4 regions of the Rhizobium sp. NFACC06-2 genome follow, and region 1 is predicted to be linked to each of the others. Evidence: predicted binding sites of a transcription regulator. Region 1 holds the regulator's gene; each other region holds the start of a gene.
What was found. The regulator PhoB, encoded in region 1, activates phosphate uptake and scavenging genes when phosphate is short. The targets are predictions, from matches to a motif close to TGTCATNNANCTGTCAT.

Region 1 (3,315 bases):
CTTGAGCAATGAACATGTTGTCGGAAGCAGCAGTTGAAAAGGCGCTGGACAAGAAAATGAATGAAGTCTCATACAAGATGATCGGCAAGGACGTTTCGGTTTATTACGGCGAAAAGCGCGCGCTTTACGACGTGAACCTCAACGTTCGGGAAAATACGGTGACCGCGCTTATCGGCCCGTCCGGCTGCGGCAAATCCACCTTCCTGCGTACCCTGAATCGTATGAACGACACGATCGACGGTTGCCGGGTCACCGGCAAGATCACGCTCGACACCGACGATATCTACGACCAGGCGATTGACGTCGTGGAATTGCGCGCCCGCGTCGGCATGGTGTTCCAGAAGCCGAACCCCTTCCCGAAGTCGATCTATGAAAACATTTCCTATGGTCCGCGCATCCATGGTCTCGCCCGCAACAAGGCGGATATGGACCAGATCGTCGAGCAGAGCTTGCAGAAGGCGGGTCTCTGGAACGAGGTTAAGGATCGTCTGCACGAATCCGGCACCGGTCTTTCCGGCGGTCAGCAGCAGCGTCTGTGCATCGCACGCGCCGTTGCCGTCAGCCCGGAAGTGATCCTGATGGACGAGCCCTGCTCGGCTCTCGACCCTATCGCGACCGCAAAGGTCGAAGAATTGATCCACGAGCTGCGCACCAATTACACCATCGTCATCGTCACGCACTCCATGCAGCAGGCGGCGCGTGTTTCCCAGCGCACGGCCATGTTCCATCTTGGTCATCTTGTCGAGGAAAACGAAACCGACAAGATGTTCACCAATCCGGACGACCAGCGCACGCAGGATTACATCATGGGCCGCTTCGGCTGATCCCGGCCGGTGCTTTATCGAAACCGAACAAGACTGGTGCTTCTGCCGTGCCCGCTTCCGGGTACGCGCATGCAGGCCAAGCCGGAGGACTAGACCATGACACAGACAACGACCCATTCGCACATCGTTTCCGTTTATGACGATGAATTGAAGTTTTTGACGCGCCGCATCGCCGAAATGGGCGGTCTTGCGGAGCAGATGTGCGCCGATGCCGTGCGTGCGCTCGTCAATTCCGATGCCGCGCTCGCCCAGAAGGTCATTTCCGACGATGCGATCCTCGACCACGCCGAGCGCGAGATCGGCGACAAGGCCATCGTCACCATCGCCAAACGCCAGCCGATGGCGGCAGACCTTCGCGAAATCATCGGCACCCTGCGTATTGCAGCTGACCTTGAGCGCGTCGGCGACCTTGGCAAGAACACCGCCAAGCGCGTCATCGCCGTTGCCGGCACCGGCGTGCCGCGCAAGCTCGCCCGTGGCATCGAGCACCTGTCGGAACTGGCGCTGGTGCAGCTCAAGGAAGTGCTGGACGTCTATTCCACGCGTTCCGCCGAGAAGGCCAATGCCATTCGCGAGCGCGACGAAGAAATCGACGCCATGTACACGTCGCTCTTCCGTGAGCTTCTGACCTACATGATGGAAGATCCGCGCAACATCACCACCTGCACGCATCTTCTGTTCTGCGCCAAGAACATCGAGCGTATCGGCGACCACGCCACCAATATCGCCGAGACGATCTATTACATGACCACCGGCAGCCAGCCGGAAGGCGAGCGTCCGAAGGACGACAGTTCCAACACCCTCGGTTCGGTGACCGAGTAACAGACAGGCAGCGGCTTGCGGAGTTAGTATATGGTGCCCAAGATTGCAGTTGTGGAAGACGAGGAAGCGCTGAGCGTCCTGCTTCGTTACAATCTCGAGGCTGAGGGATATGACGTCGACACGATACCCCGTGGAGACGAGGCAGAAATCAGGCTGCAGGAACGTATTCCGGACCTCCTTATCCTGGATTGGATGCTTCCCGGCGTTTCCGGTATCGAACTGTGCCGTCGGCTCAGGATGCGGCCGGAAACCGAGCGCCTGCCCATCATCATGCTGACGGCGCGCGGCGAAGAAAGCGAACGGGTTCGCGGTCTTGCCACCGGCGCCGACGATTATGTCGTCAAGCCGTTCTCGACCCCGGAACTCATGGCCCGCGTCAAGGCCATGCTGCGCCGCGCCCGCCCCGAGGTTCTGTCTTCGGTGCTGAAATGCGGCGATATCGAACTGGATCGTGAGACCCATCGCGTTCACCGCAAGAGCCGCGAAGTGCGCCTCGGCCCGACGGAATTCCGCTTGCTGGAATTCCTGATGACCTCTCCCGGCCGGGTGTTTTCCCGCTCGCAATTGCTGGATGGCGTCTGGGGTCACGATATCTATGTGGATGAGCGCACCGTCGACGTGCATGTCGGACGTCTGCGCAAGGCGCTCAATTTTTCCCACATGCAGGATGTCATCCGCACCGTGCGTGGCGCCGGATATTCAATGGAAGCCTGAGAAAACCGAAACCAATGGTTTCACTCGGGGTAAATTCCCTAAAAATCAGAAGGCCCGAGACCGGAACGGTGTCGGGCCTTTCGATTTTGAACCTTCCGCACGTGCGTATCCTCGTTCTTTTGAAGGTGACAGACGGTCTGCTGAAAGCCGGATTGCGCGGTGAAACCTGACAGTAGGAAGGCGCGGCACGTCGCCGACGAATTCAGAGCATTTGCCGCAAGGGCCTATCGCGGTTTTTGCATCCGGAGAATGCGCAAGAACAGGGATGGGGAGCGCCTCTTAAACAACGCGGGCTCCGCGTCTGAACCACTTTGGATTCCGCCATAAAAAAACGGGCCCGAAGGCCCGTAGTTTTTGAGTGTCGAATGCGTGCCGCAACACTCAAGCCTTGCGACGCTCGCTTACCGGCTGGTAGGCAAGCTTTGCATGGAACTTGCAATAGGGCGAAGATTCCAGTGCTTCACAACCGCAGAAATGGAAATCATCCTTCAGCGGATCGCCGACCGGCCACTTGCAGGTGCGCTCCGTCAGTTCCGTCAGCGTCAGGCGGCGGGAAATCGGTGTCACGACATTTTTGGAGGGAACGTAATCGAGAACTTCGGCGGTCTCGATATCGATCTCCTCGTGCAGCGCCGTTGCCGCGCTCGAGCGGTTCAAGGCGCGTGCAGGTGCTGCGCTGACGCGGGTCGCGAAATTTGTCGCGCGCGGGGCAGGGGCAGCGGTGCGCTTGGGCGCGGAACGCGCCGAAGTAACCGGGCCGCCGGCCTTCACGCGTCCCGGCAGGTTGAGGCGATGGACCTTGCCGATGACGGCATTGCGGCTCACACCGCCCAGCTGTGCTGCTATCTGGCTGGCGCTAAGCCCCTCGGACCACAATTTCTTGAGTTTTTCGACCCGTTCGTCTGTCCAGTTCATGCCGCTTCTCCGCTCGTCGCGTATAATGTCGGCAGAATCC
Region 2 (3,315 bases), on a different contig from region 1:
GCTGGCCGAACATCATGTCGAATTGCAGCAGGCGGTAGTCGCGCACCACGTCGGGAACGGCGTTCGGGGCAATCGACCAGTCGGGCAGGGCCTTGCCGTCGGTTGCCACCAGCATATGCCGGTCGATGACGGAAAAGGCCTGCTGCACGTCGCCAAGCGTGCCGGTATAGAAGGGATCGGAGAAGCCCGCCGTTTTCAGTACGTGATAGGGCAAAAGTGCCGGGCTGATGGTGCCGATATTCTTGCGCACGCCCTGCTTTGAGGACCAGACGACGAGCGGCGTCTCGTGTTCCTTCTTCATCACCTCCAGCGGCGCGCGGCGGCTGGCCACCATGCCGGGCATATAGCCGCTTTCCACGAAGGTCTGGCCGAGCGGCGGCAGGTGATCGCCGAAGAGGACGACGATGGTTTCCCGGTCGCGCTTCTTCGCCCAGCGCATCAGTTTCAGCAGCGCTTCGTCAGCTTCCGCCACCCCTTGGGAATAGGTGGCCAGCGCCTGCGAGGCCGAGGCGGAAAGATCGCCTTCGACGCCGATGGTGTTTTCGGCGTAACGGGTCGCCTCGTAGGGGCCGTGTCCCTGAAGGGTGACGGCGAAGAGGAAGAGCGGGTTCTGCGCCTTTTCGGCCGTCGCCATGATCTGGTCCATCAGCGCATCGTCGGAGGCGAAGTTGCCACGTTTTTCCATGGCCGGCAGCGTCTCTTCGGAGCGGAATTCCTCGAAGCCGAAGTTTTTGTAGACCTGCTTGCGGTTCCAGAACCATTCCTGGAACGGGTGCATGGCGATGGCGGAATAACCTTCGCCACGGAAGAAGCTGGCGAGCGAGGGCACGGGGCGGCGGATATATTGCTGATAGGGAATGCTGCCATAGGGCAGGAAGGCGTTGGAAAAGCCGGTCAGCGCCTCGAATTCCACATTCGCCGTCATGCCGCCGAATTCCGGGGAAAAGACGTTGCCGGACTGTTTGGCGCGGATCGTCGGCATGGGATCGGCGGAGAGGCTCACATTTTCCAGCCGCGTCGGATCCCACAGCGATTCGCTCATCAGCATGATGACATCGGGGTAATCGCCCTTGTTGGCGGCGAAGGCGGCGGGCTCGGAGGTCAGGTCGGCAATGGTGTTTTCGCCGTAACCCTGCGGCGCCGAGACATTGGCCATCGGAATATTGAAGGCGAAGGCCATCAGGAAGCCGTTATGGCGGTAATTTTCCTGCTGATCCCACATCATGGGAATGATGTTGAGGCGATCGCGCACCCAGGAATAATGCGAATAGTCCATCAGCGAGGCGAGACCGGCAAGAAGCGGCAGCGCCAGCGCGAGACCGGCGGCGCGTTCGCGCCAGCTCAAGCCCGGGGAGTGGCGGCGCGCCAGCAGCCAGAGGCCCGTAAGTGCCGCAATCGTGGCGCAGATGCCGAGGGCGACGAAGGCTGCCGTCATCGGCTGGGCTTTCAGCATGGTCGGCAGAAGCTCGAGGATCTGCCGGCCGAACAGCAGGTCCGAAGGATAAAGCGGATCGGAAAGATAGGTCTGTTTCTGCGCCGAAATCAGCCCCGTCAGCGCGCAGAGCGGCGCAAGCGCGATCAGCGACAGGTAACGCCTGCCAAGAAGTGCATCCAGCGCCACGAGAAGGGCAAGCACGGCGGCAATGGTGGTCACGCCGGGGCGGGCGGAGGAGGTGAGAAAAGCGCCGACATCGGTGAGCGAACCGCGGGCGATCCACTCCAGCGCCACGACCAGCACGACGGACGCGACCGTCAGATTGGCGAGCGGATAGGCGATGCCCGAAAGCTTGGAAAGGCTCCTTGTCCATGCAGGCGAAAAGACGAAACCAGCCTTTTCGGAAGCCGTTGTTTTTGGCGCCGAATCTCTCAAACCCATACTCCGGTATTGCAGGCGGCACGGCCGATCCGGGGAGGTGAATCGGGTGTCGCAACAGTGTCATGTAACTGTCACATAAGCGCGATGAACGCGACATGAACTTTGCGCAACCTGGCCGGTGCGGCGATAACCTTAGCGTGAACGCGCGCGGACGAAGCGTAACGGGCGTCGCCATGCAATTGCCGCGTTGCGGAGCGGCCACGGGCGCGGTATTGAAAAGCCATGAGCGACAGACACGATATAGAGAACCATCTCCGGATTGCCGTCGGGCAGTTCAATCCCACCGTTGGCGACGTGGCGGGCAATCTCGCCAAGGCGCGCGAGGCAAGGGCCGATGCGGCGACGCAGGGCGCCGATCTTCTGCTGCTGACCGAGCTGTTCATATCGGGCTATCCGCCGGAAGATCTGGTGCTGAAGCCGGCTTTCCTGAAAGCATGCCTGAAAGCCGTGGAAGAGCTGGCGGCGGAAACCGCCGATGGCGGGCCGGGCATCGTCATCGGTTTTCCGCGACAGGGTGAGACGGGCCGGCACAATTCCGTGGCGCTTCTGGATGGCGGCAAGATCATCGCGCTGCGTGACAAGATCGACCTGCCCAATTACGGCGAATTCGACGAAAAACGCGTTTTCGCCGAAGGATCGATTTCCGGTCCCTATAATTTCCGTGGGGTCAGGATCGGTATTCCGATCTGCGAGGAAATCTGGAACGACATGGGCGTGTGCGAGACGCTCGCCGAAAGCGGGGCGGAAATCCTGCTGGTGCCGAACGGTTCGCCCTATTATCGCGGCAAGCTGGATGTGCGCCATCAAGTGGCGTTGCGGCAGGTTATCGAAAGCGGCCTGCCTCTCGTTTTCGCCAACCAGCTGGGCGGGCAGGATGAGCTGGTGTTCGACGGCGCGAGCTTCGGCTTCAATGCCGATAAGACGCTCGCTTTCCAGATGAGCCAGTTCGAGGCCACGCTTGCCGTCACCGACTGGAAACGTACCGCGGACGGCTGGCATTGCGACAGCGGGCCATTCTCGAAGATTCCCGAAGGCGAGGAGGCGGATTACCGCGCCTGCATGCTGGGCTTCCGCGATTACGTCAACAAGAACGGCTTCAAGAGCGTGGTTCTCGGCCTTTCCGGCGGCATCGATTCGGCGATCTGTGCCGCCCTTGCCGTCGATGCGCTGGGCGAGGAGCGGGTGCGCTGCATCATGCTGCCTTATCGTTATACTTCGGAAGAATCGCTGAAGGATGCGGCCGATTGCGCGAAAGCGCTGGGCTGCCGTTACGACATCGTGCCGATCGTCGAGCCGGTGGAAGGATTCCTCTCGGCGCTTTCCGATCTCTTCGAGGGCACGGAAGAGGGCATCACCGAGGAAAACCTGCAGAGCCGCACGCGCGGCACCATTTTGATGGCCGTTTCTAACAAGTTCGGCTCAATGGTGGTGACGACGGG
Region 3 (3,315 bases), on a different contig from region 1:
ATAGGCGGCGGCGCATTTGTCGAATTCGGCATTGTTGAGCCCCATCATGGCGGCCAGATCGCCATAACCGTCCTTGTCACGGCCGACCATCAGGCAGGCCATGTTGCGATCGCGGCTCCTGTCGGGCACCAGCGCGGAGAAGACCGGGGCTTCGTGCTCAGGCAAGGTCTCCGCCTCACGCGCCAGATACCAGCTGTCCGTGGCATTGACGAGCGCGGTGTCGAGCCATTCCTCGTTGGCCTGGAGGATGAGCGTTCCAGCCAGTTGATCGGCCGGCGCCTGCACACTTGCCGTGTCCGCCGTTCCGAAATCCGAGATCAGCATGCGCGCATCCTCGTGATAAAGCGAGAAGATCGCATTGCCGATGACGAAATTGACCGCCTGCTGAAGCTGTTCGTCGGACAGGCCATCGAGACCGGAGGCGACCTGCGCCTCGGCCTCAAGCGGAGCCGTCAACGAAACGAAAGCCAGCGGAACGGCGGCCAGAAAACGACGGAACATAAAATCAGACCTTCCGGGAACGAGGAGCGTCACTGATTCCCGAAGCTAACGAGTCACGCAATGGGCTGGTTGCATCGCCTGTCAAGAATCGGGTGGATAGTGATCCGTTTCGGGACCATAGCTGCAAAGAAGCAACGCCGAACCCAACCCAGGAGGTCTCCGTCATGACCGATCTCGTTTTCACTGCAATGCCGGCTAAGGAAGCCGAAGACTTCCGCGCGGGAGCCGCCGACGCCTACGGCAATCCGCCGGAGAGAGCCGTTTCTCCCGGCGGCATGCCCTGCCGCCACTGCCTTTCCCAGATCGGGGAAGGCGAAGGGATGCTGATCCTCGCCTACCGGCCCTTTCCCTCGCTACAGCCCTATGCGGAAACGGGCCCGGTGTTTCTGCATGCCGACGCCTGTGAGCGCTATCCGCAGACGCAGGCCATTCCGCCGATGCTGGACAGCCCGGATTATATCGTGCGCGGTTATGGAGCCGATGACCGCATCGTCTACGGCACCGGCGCGGTGACGGCGACAGACGAGATCGTTTCGCGCGCGCGGCACCTTCTGGAGCGCGCGGATGTCGCTTATGTGCATGTGCGCTCCGCCCGCAATAATTGCTATCAGTGCCGTATCGACACAGCATAATCGGCAATTACATGCAATTTTAAGAGAAGAACTAAACGGCTCTCAAGTTTTCCGCACCATAATGCAGGTATCGGAAACAATTGATTTGAGCAGCAAAATGACAAACAACCTCAATATGGCGACCCGGACCGCGCCCCGCAGCAAGACCAGGATTTTTGCGACCGTGCATTATTTCAGCCAGTCGACCAGAGGGCGTGTGGTCGATCTTTCCGCCACCGGAATGGCGCTCGAGCTGGATGGACCTTTCGCAGCCGCCAAGGGCAGCCGGGTCAAGGTGCAGAGTGAGGATCTGGGCTTCATCGAGGGCGTCGTGCAATGGCAGCACATGAACCGCCTCGGCCTCCAGCTCAAACTTTCCACCAACACGCTGGCGCAGCTTTCCTCCTATTTCCGTTTCTTCCACGAAGAAGTGAAACCGACCCTCGCCCGCTGATCCAGGGCACGGTAATGCGCAGAGCAAACGATGCGCATTCTTCGGTGCGGCGACACCTGCGCCGCACGCCCGTGATAAAAAATTTATCAAACGGTTGAAAACCGGCCTATCTGTCACGGGCCTGTCATTTTGGTGATGGACTCCTCTGCGATTGCTTCTACCCTGTCATTTTTCAAGACAGAGCAAGCTTCATCCGAAGGAGTTCCCATGTCGTCGCTTCTCGCTCTCCACCCCATTACCCGGCGTTCGCTTCTGGGCGGCATCGCAGCCTCCTCGGCGCTGGTGATGCTGCACCCTTTTGCTGCGCGTGCGGCGGCCAACCAGGCGCATCTGCGCATCATGGAAACGACCGATATCCATGTTCACGTCTTTCCCTATGATTATTACGCCGACAAGCCGAACGACACGATGGGACTGGCGCGCACCGCCTCGATCATAGACACCATCCGCGCCGAAGCCGGAAACTCGATGCTGGTGGACAATGGCGACTTCTTGCAGGGCAACCCGCTCGGCGACTATATCGCCTATGAGCGCGGCATGAAGGCCGGCGACAAGCACCCCGTGATCAACGCCATGAACGTGCTGGGTTACGATTGCGGCACGCTCGGCAACCACGAATTCAATTACGGTCTCGACTATATGTCGAACACGCTGGCGGGTGCGGGCTTCCCTTACGTCTGCGCCAATCTCACCAAGGGCCAGCTTGCTTCCGATCCGAAGAACGACGAGCTGTTTTTCAAGCCCTATGTCATTCTTGAAAAGCAGATCCGCGACGGCGGCGGCGTGACGAGCCCGGTCAAGGTCGGCATCATCGGCTTCGTGCCGCCGCAGATCATGATGTGGGATTCCAAGAACCTCGAGGGCAAGGCGCAGACGCGCGATATCGTCGAGGCGGCAAAAGCCTGGGTTCCGGTCATGAAGGAGGAAGGTGCGGATATCGTCATCGCCCTTTCCCATTCCGGTATCGACGGCAAGGGCCAGACCGAGCGCATGGAAAACGCCTCGCTTTATCTGGCAGGTGTCGAAGGCATCGATGCGATCTTCACCGGCCACCAGCATCTGGTCTTCCCCGGTCCGAAGACCTGGGACGGTATCGAGGGTGCGGATGCCGTCAAGGGCACGCTCATGGGCAAGCCGGCGGTGATGGCCGGCTTCTGGGGCTCGCATATGGGCCTTATCGACCTGCTGCTCGAAAAGGACGGCAAGAGCTGGAAGATCGTCGACTTCACCTCCGAAGCCCGGCCGATCTACCACCGCGACGAAAACCGCAAGGTCGTCGCCGATTTCACGGACAAGGCGGAAGTCCTCGCCGCCGCCAAGGCCGATCACGAGGCGGCCCTTGCCTATGTGCGCCGTCCCGTCGGCAAGACCTCCGCGCCGCTCTATTCCTATTTCGCGCTGGTGGCCGACGATCCTTCCGTACAGATCGTCTCCAATGCCCAGACCTGGTACATCAAGGACATGCTGAAGGAAGGGCAATACAAGGATCTGCCCGTGCTTTCTGCGGCAGCCCCCTTCAAGTCCGGCGGTCGCGGCGGTGCGGATTATTATACCGATGTCCCCGCCGGTGACATCGCCATCAAGAACGTCGCCGATCTTTATCTCTACCCCAACACGGTGCAGGCGGTGCTGATCAACGGCGCGCAGGTAAAGAACTGGCTGGAAATGTCGGCCGGCATGTTCAATACGGTCGAGGCCGGCGCAAAGGATGCGCCGCTGCTGAATGCGGATTTCCCGTCCTATAATTTC
Region 4 (3,315 bases), on a different contig from region 1:
TACGATATCGTCATCCGCCTGCCCGTCGAGCGGCGGTCTGACGCGGCAGGTCTCGGTGAATTGATGATCGCAACCGGCCGCACGGCCGCGAACGGTGCACCGCTGATGGTGCGCCTCGATCAGGTTGCCGATATCGGCATCATGCCGGCTCCCGCCGAAATCCGCCGCATCGACAATCGCCGCGAGATACTGGTTTCGGCCAATATCGCCGGCCGCACGCTTGGCGAGGTGACGGAGACGTTGCAGGGCCTGACCGCCAGTCTTGACCTGCCGAACGGTTATCGCATCCGCTTCGGCGGTGACGCCGAAACCATGCAGGAGACCATCGGCCACATGGTCACGGCGCTTACCATGGCCGTCATCTTCATCTACATCGTGCTCGCCTCGCAATTCGGCAGTTTCATGCAACCGCTCGCCATCATGGCGTCCCTGCCGCTTTCGCTTGTCGGCGTCCTCATCGGGCTGATGGTGGCCGGCAGCACGATCAACATGTTCTCGCTGATCGGCTTCATCATGTTGATGGGCCTCGTGACCAAAAACGGCATCCTGCTGGTCGATTTCGCCAATCGCGAGCGGCGGCGTGGGCTTTCGCTGAACGAGGCGCTAGAAAATGCCGGCGTCATCCGCTTCCGCCCGATCATCATGACGACGCTTGCGATGATCTTCGGCATGATCCCGCTCGGTTTCGCCGTCGGCGGCGGTGGCGCGCAGCGTGCGCCGATGGCCCATGCGGTGGTTGGCGGCCTCATCAGTTCCACGCTGCTGACCCTGATCGTGGTGCCGACCATCCTGTCCTATATAGACAGCATCGTCAGGCGTTTTGCCCGCCTGTTACCGAAAGCGCCCGATGAAACGGGGCATTCGAACCATCAGACGCAACCTTCCCAAAAGCAGCCGGCCTGAAAAGGCCGGTTTTGCATCTATGGGGCTGCCGTCACCTCAGCAGGAGAATAGCGGCTGGCCCCGCCAGAAGCACGGCAAGGACGATGATGGGATGGAGATAACGCAATAAAAAACGGAGAGCGGGACGACATGGTTTCATGCAACGGCACCTGACGACAATCATCAGGCAAGGTTGGAGATCACCCATTGCGGCGGCATTACAATCTTGGCCACAGGAGCGGATGCGTGACGCGTGCGGTTACGGCCTCTCGCTGCCCTGACGCTTCTTTTTGCCCTTCGGGCGAAAATCGACAAGAAGCGACTTCAGTTCGATATCGCGAACGCGCCTTGCCGCCTCATCCGGGCGCACCCATTCCAGCAGGCGTTCACCGCGCTCCTTGAAACTGGTTTCCGCCTCCGTCACCTCTATCTGGAACACATCGACCATGCAGGGAACGACATCGCCATTGTCGAGCATCTTGAGATAGGTATAGCGGCCAACCGCATTCTTTTTCACCCGGCCGCGCACGCCCGCCTCCTCCCACGCCTCGATTGCCGCCGCCTCGTGCGGCTTCTTGCGTTTCATCGGCCAGCCGCGCGGAATGATCCAGCGTCCGCTGGTACGGGACGTGACGAGGAGGATTTCGACATCCTCGCCATTGCCGGCATAACGGAAGCAGAGCGCGGCATATTGCTGCCGGAAAGCGCCGGTGAAGAGCTTTTCCGGAACCGCAGCAAGCTGCTGGAGCAATGTCAGTGCACGAGCCGGGCGGGTTTTCCGGCTTTTCTTGGTGGGTTTCATATCCGTTGATAGTGCTGATTTTCCGGGTTGCATCAATGCCCCGCGTGCATTTATGACAGTTTTATGACAATCACCCCCCACAACTAATAAAGCGCCATTGAGGGCCAATTCGCATGATGAGTATTTTTCGCAAGCTGATGCCGCGCGAGGACCGTTTCTTCGACATGTTCAGCAAACATTCCGAAACCGTCATCAAAGCGGCCGAGGCCCTTGACCAACTTTTGAGCGGCATCGACGTTGAGAAGAACTGCGACCTCATCGTCGCCCTTGAACATCAGGCGGACGACATCACCCGCGAGGTGCTGCTCGCCGTCAGGCGCAGCTTCATCACCCCCTTCGACCGCGGCGACATCAAGGATCTCATCCAGTCGATGGATGACGCCATCGACATGATGCACAAGACCGTCAAGACCATCCGTCTTTTCGAGCAAACGGAATTCGATCCGCTGATGAAGGAAATGGGCCATGAGATCGTGCGCGCAGCCGGCCTCATCGCGGAAGCCATTCCGCTTCTCAACAAGGTCGGCACGAATGCGCATCGCCTGTCATCCATTTCCGAAGAGGTGACCCGCGTTGAAGGCCGCTCCGACGAACTTCACGATCTGGGTCTCAAGGACCTCTTCCGCCGCCACGGCGCAAGCGGCAATGCCATGGCCTATATGATCGGCAGCGAGATCTACGGCGAACTCGAAAAGGTCGTCGACCGCTTCGAGGATGTGGCCAACGAGATCAGCGGCATCGTTATCGAGAACGTCTGATGGATGTCGCACTTGCCCTGCCGCTGCTAATCGGCCTTATCGCCATCGCGCTGTTCTTCGATTTTCTGAACGGCCTGCACGATGCCGCCAATTCCATCGCCACCATCGTCTCCACCCGTGTGCTGCGCCCGCAATATGCGGTCGCCTGGGCGGCCTTCTTCAATTTCATCGCCTTCCTGTTCTTCGGCCTGCATGTGGCAGAAACGCTCGGCACCGGCATCATCGATCCGGCCATCGTATCGCCGCAGGTGATCTTCGCGGCGCTGATCGGCGCCATCGTCTGGAACATCGTCACCTGGATCTTCGGCATTCCCTCCAGCTCGTCCCACGCGCTGATCGGCGGGCTCGTCGGTGCTGGATTTGCGAAGGTGGGTTTCAATTCCATCGTCTGGTCGGGCCTGCTGAAAACCGTGGGCGCCATCTTCATGTCGCCGGCCATCGGCTTCTTCCTCGCCCTGCTTCTTGTGCTCACCGTCTCCTGGCTGTTCGTGCGGCAGACGCCCTTTGCCGTGGACCGCACCTTCCGCGTGATGCAGTTCATCTCCGCCTCGCTTTATTCGCTGGGACATGGCGGCAACGACGCGCAGAAAACCATGGGCATCATTGCCGTGCTGCTCTTCAGCCAGGGACATTTGGGCGAGAGCTTCTACGTGCCCTTCTGGGTGGTGATTTCCTGCCAGTCGGCCATGGCGCTCGGCACGCTGTTCGGCGGCTGGCGCATCGTCCATACGATGGGATCGAAGATCACCCGGCTCAATCCCATGCAGGGTTTCTGCGCCGAAACCGGCGGTGCGCTGACGCTGTTCGGTGCGACATGGCTCGGCATTCCAGTCTCCACCACCCACACGATCACCGGCGCCATCGTCGGCGTCG

Region 2: a site for PhoB is predicted at 1,935-1,951, ahead of F3H58_RS14240 (LTA synthase family protein). Genes of this name have one in related genera too.
Region 3: a site for PhoB is predicted at 1,678-1,694, ahead of F3H58_RS05690 (bifunctional 2',3'-cyclic-nucleotide 2'-phosphodiesterase/3'-nucleotidase). Genes of this name have one in related genera too.
Region 4: a site for PhoB is predicted at 1,737-1,753, ahead of F3H58_RS12745 (DUF47 domain-containing protein). Genes of this name have one in related genera too.

Annotation. Positions count from the first base shown of each region.
Region 1 covers NZ_FMVA01000017.1:19,498-22,812, reverse strand. Annotated here, with positions in the region: gene pstB (phosphate ABC transporter ATP-binding protein PstB) at 9-824, shown strand; gene phoU (phosphate signaling complex protein PhoU) at 921-1,646, shown strand; gene phoB (phosphate regulon transcriptional regulator PhoB) at 1,677-2,360, shown strand; gene F3H58_RS22490 (GcrA family cell cycle regulator) at 2,742-3,275, opposite strand.
Region 2 covers NZ_FMVA01000007.1:180,312-183,626, reverse strand. Annotated here, with positions in the region: gene F3H58_RS14240 (LTA synthase family protein) at 1-1,876, opposite strand, end outside; gene F3H58_RS14235 (NAD+ synthase) at 2,099-3,315, shown strand, end outside.
Region 3 covers NZ_FMVA01000002.1:263,540-266,854, forward strand. Annotated here, with positions in the region: gene F3H58_RS05675 (DUF4344 domain-containing metallopeptidase) at 1-501, opposite strand, end outside; gene F3H58_RS05680 (DUF1203 domain-containing protein) at 666-1,133, shown strand; gene F3H58_RS05685 (PilZ domain-containing protein) at 1,231-1,566, shown strand; gene F3H58_RS05690 (bifunctional 2',3'-cyclic-nucleotide 2'-phosphodiesterase/3'-nucleotidase) at 1,774-3,315, shown strand, end outside.
Region 4 covers NZ_FMVA01000006.1:125,893-129,207, reverse strand. Annotated here, with positions in the region: partial or broken gene F3H58_RS12755 (efflux RND transporter permease subunit) at 1-903, shown strand, start outside; gene F3H58_RS12750 (NUDIX hydrolase) at 1,142-1,684, opposite strand; gene F3H58_RS12745 (DUF47 domain-containing protein) at 1,798-2,442, shown strand; gene F3H58_RS12740 (inorganic phosphate transporter) at 2,442-3,315, shown strand, end outside.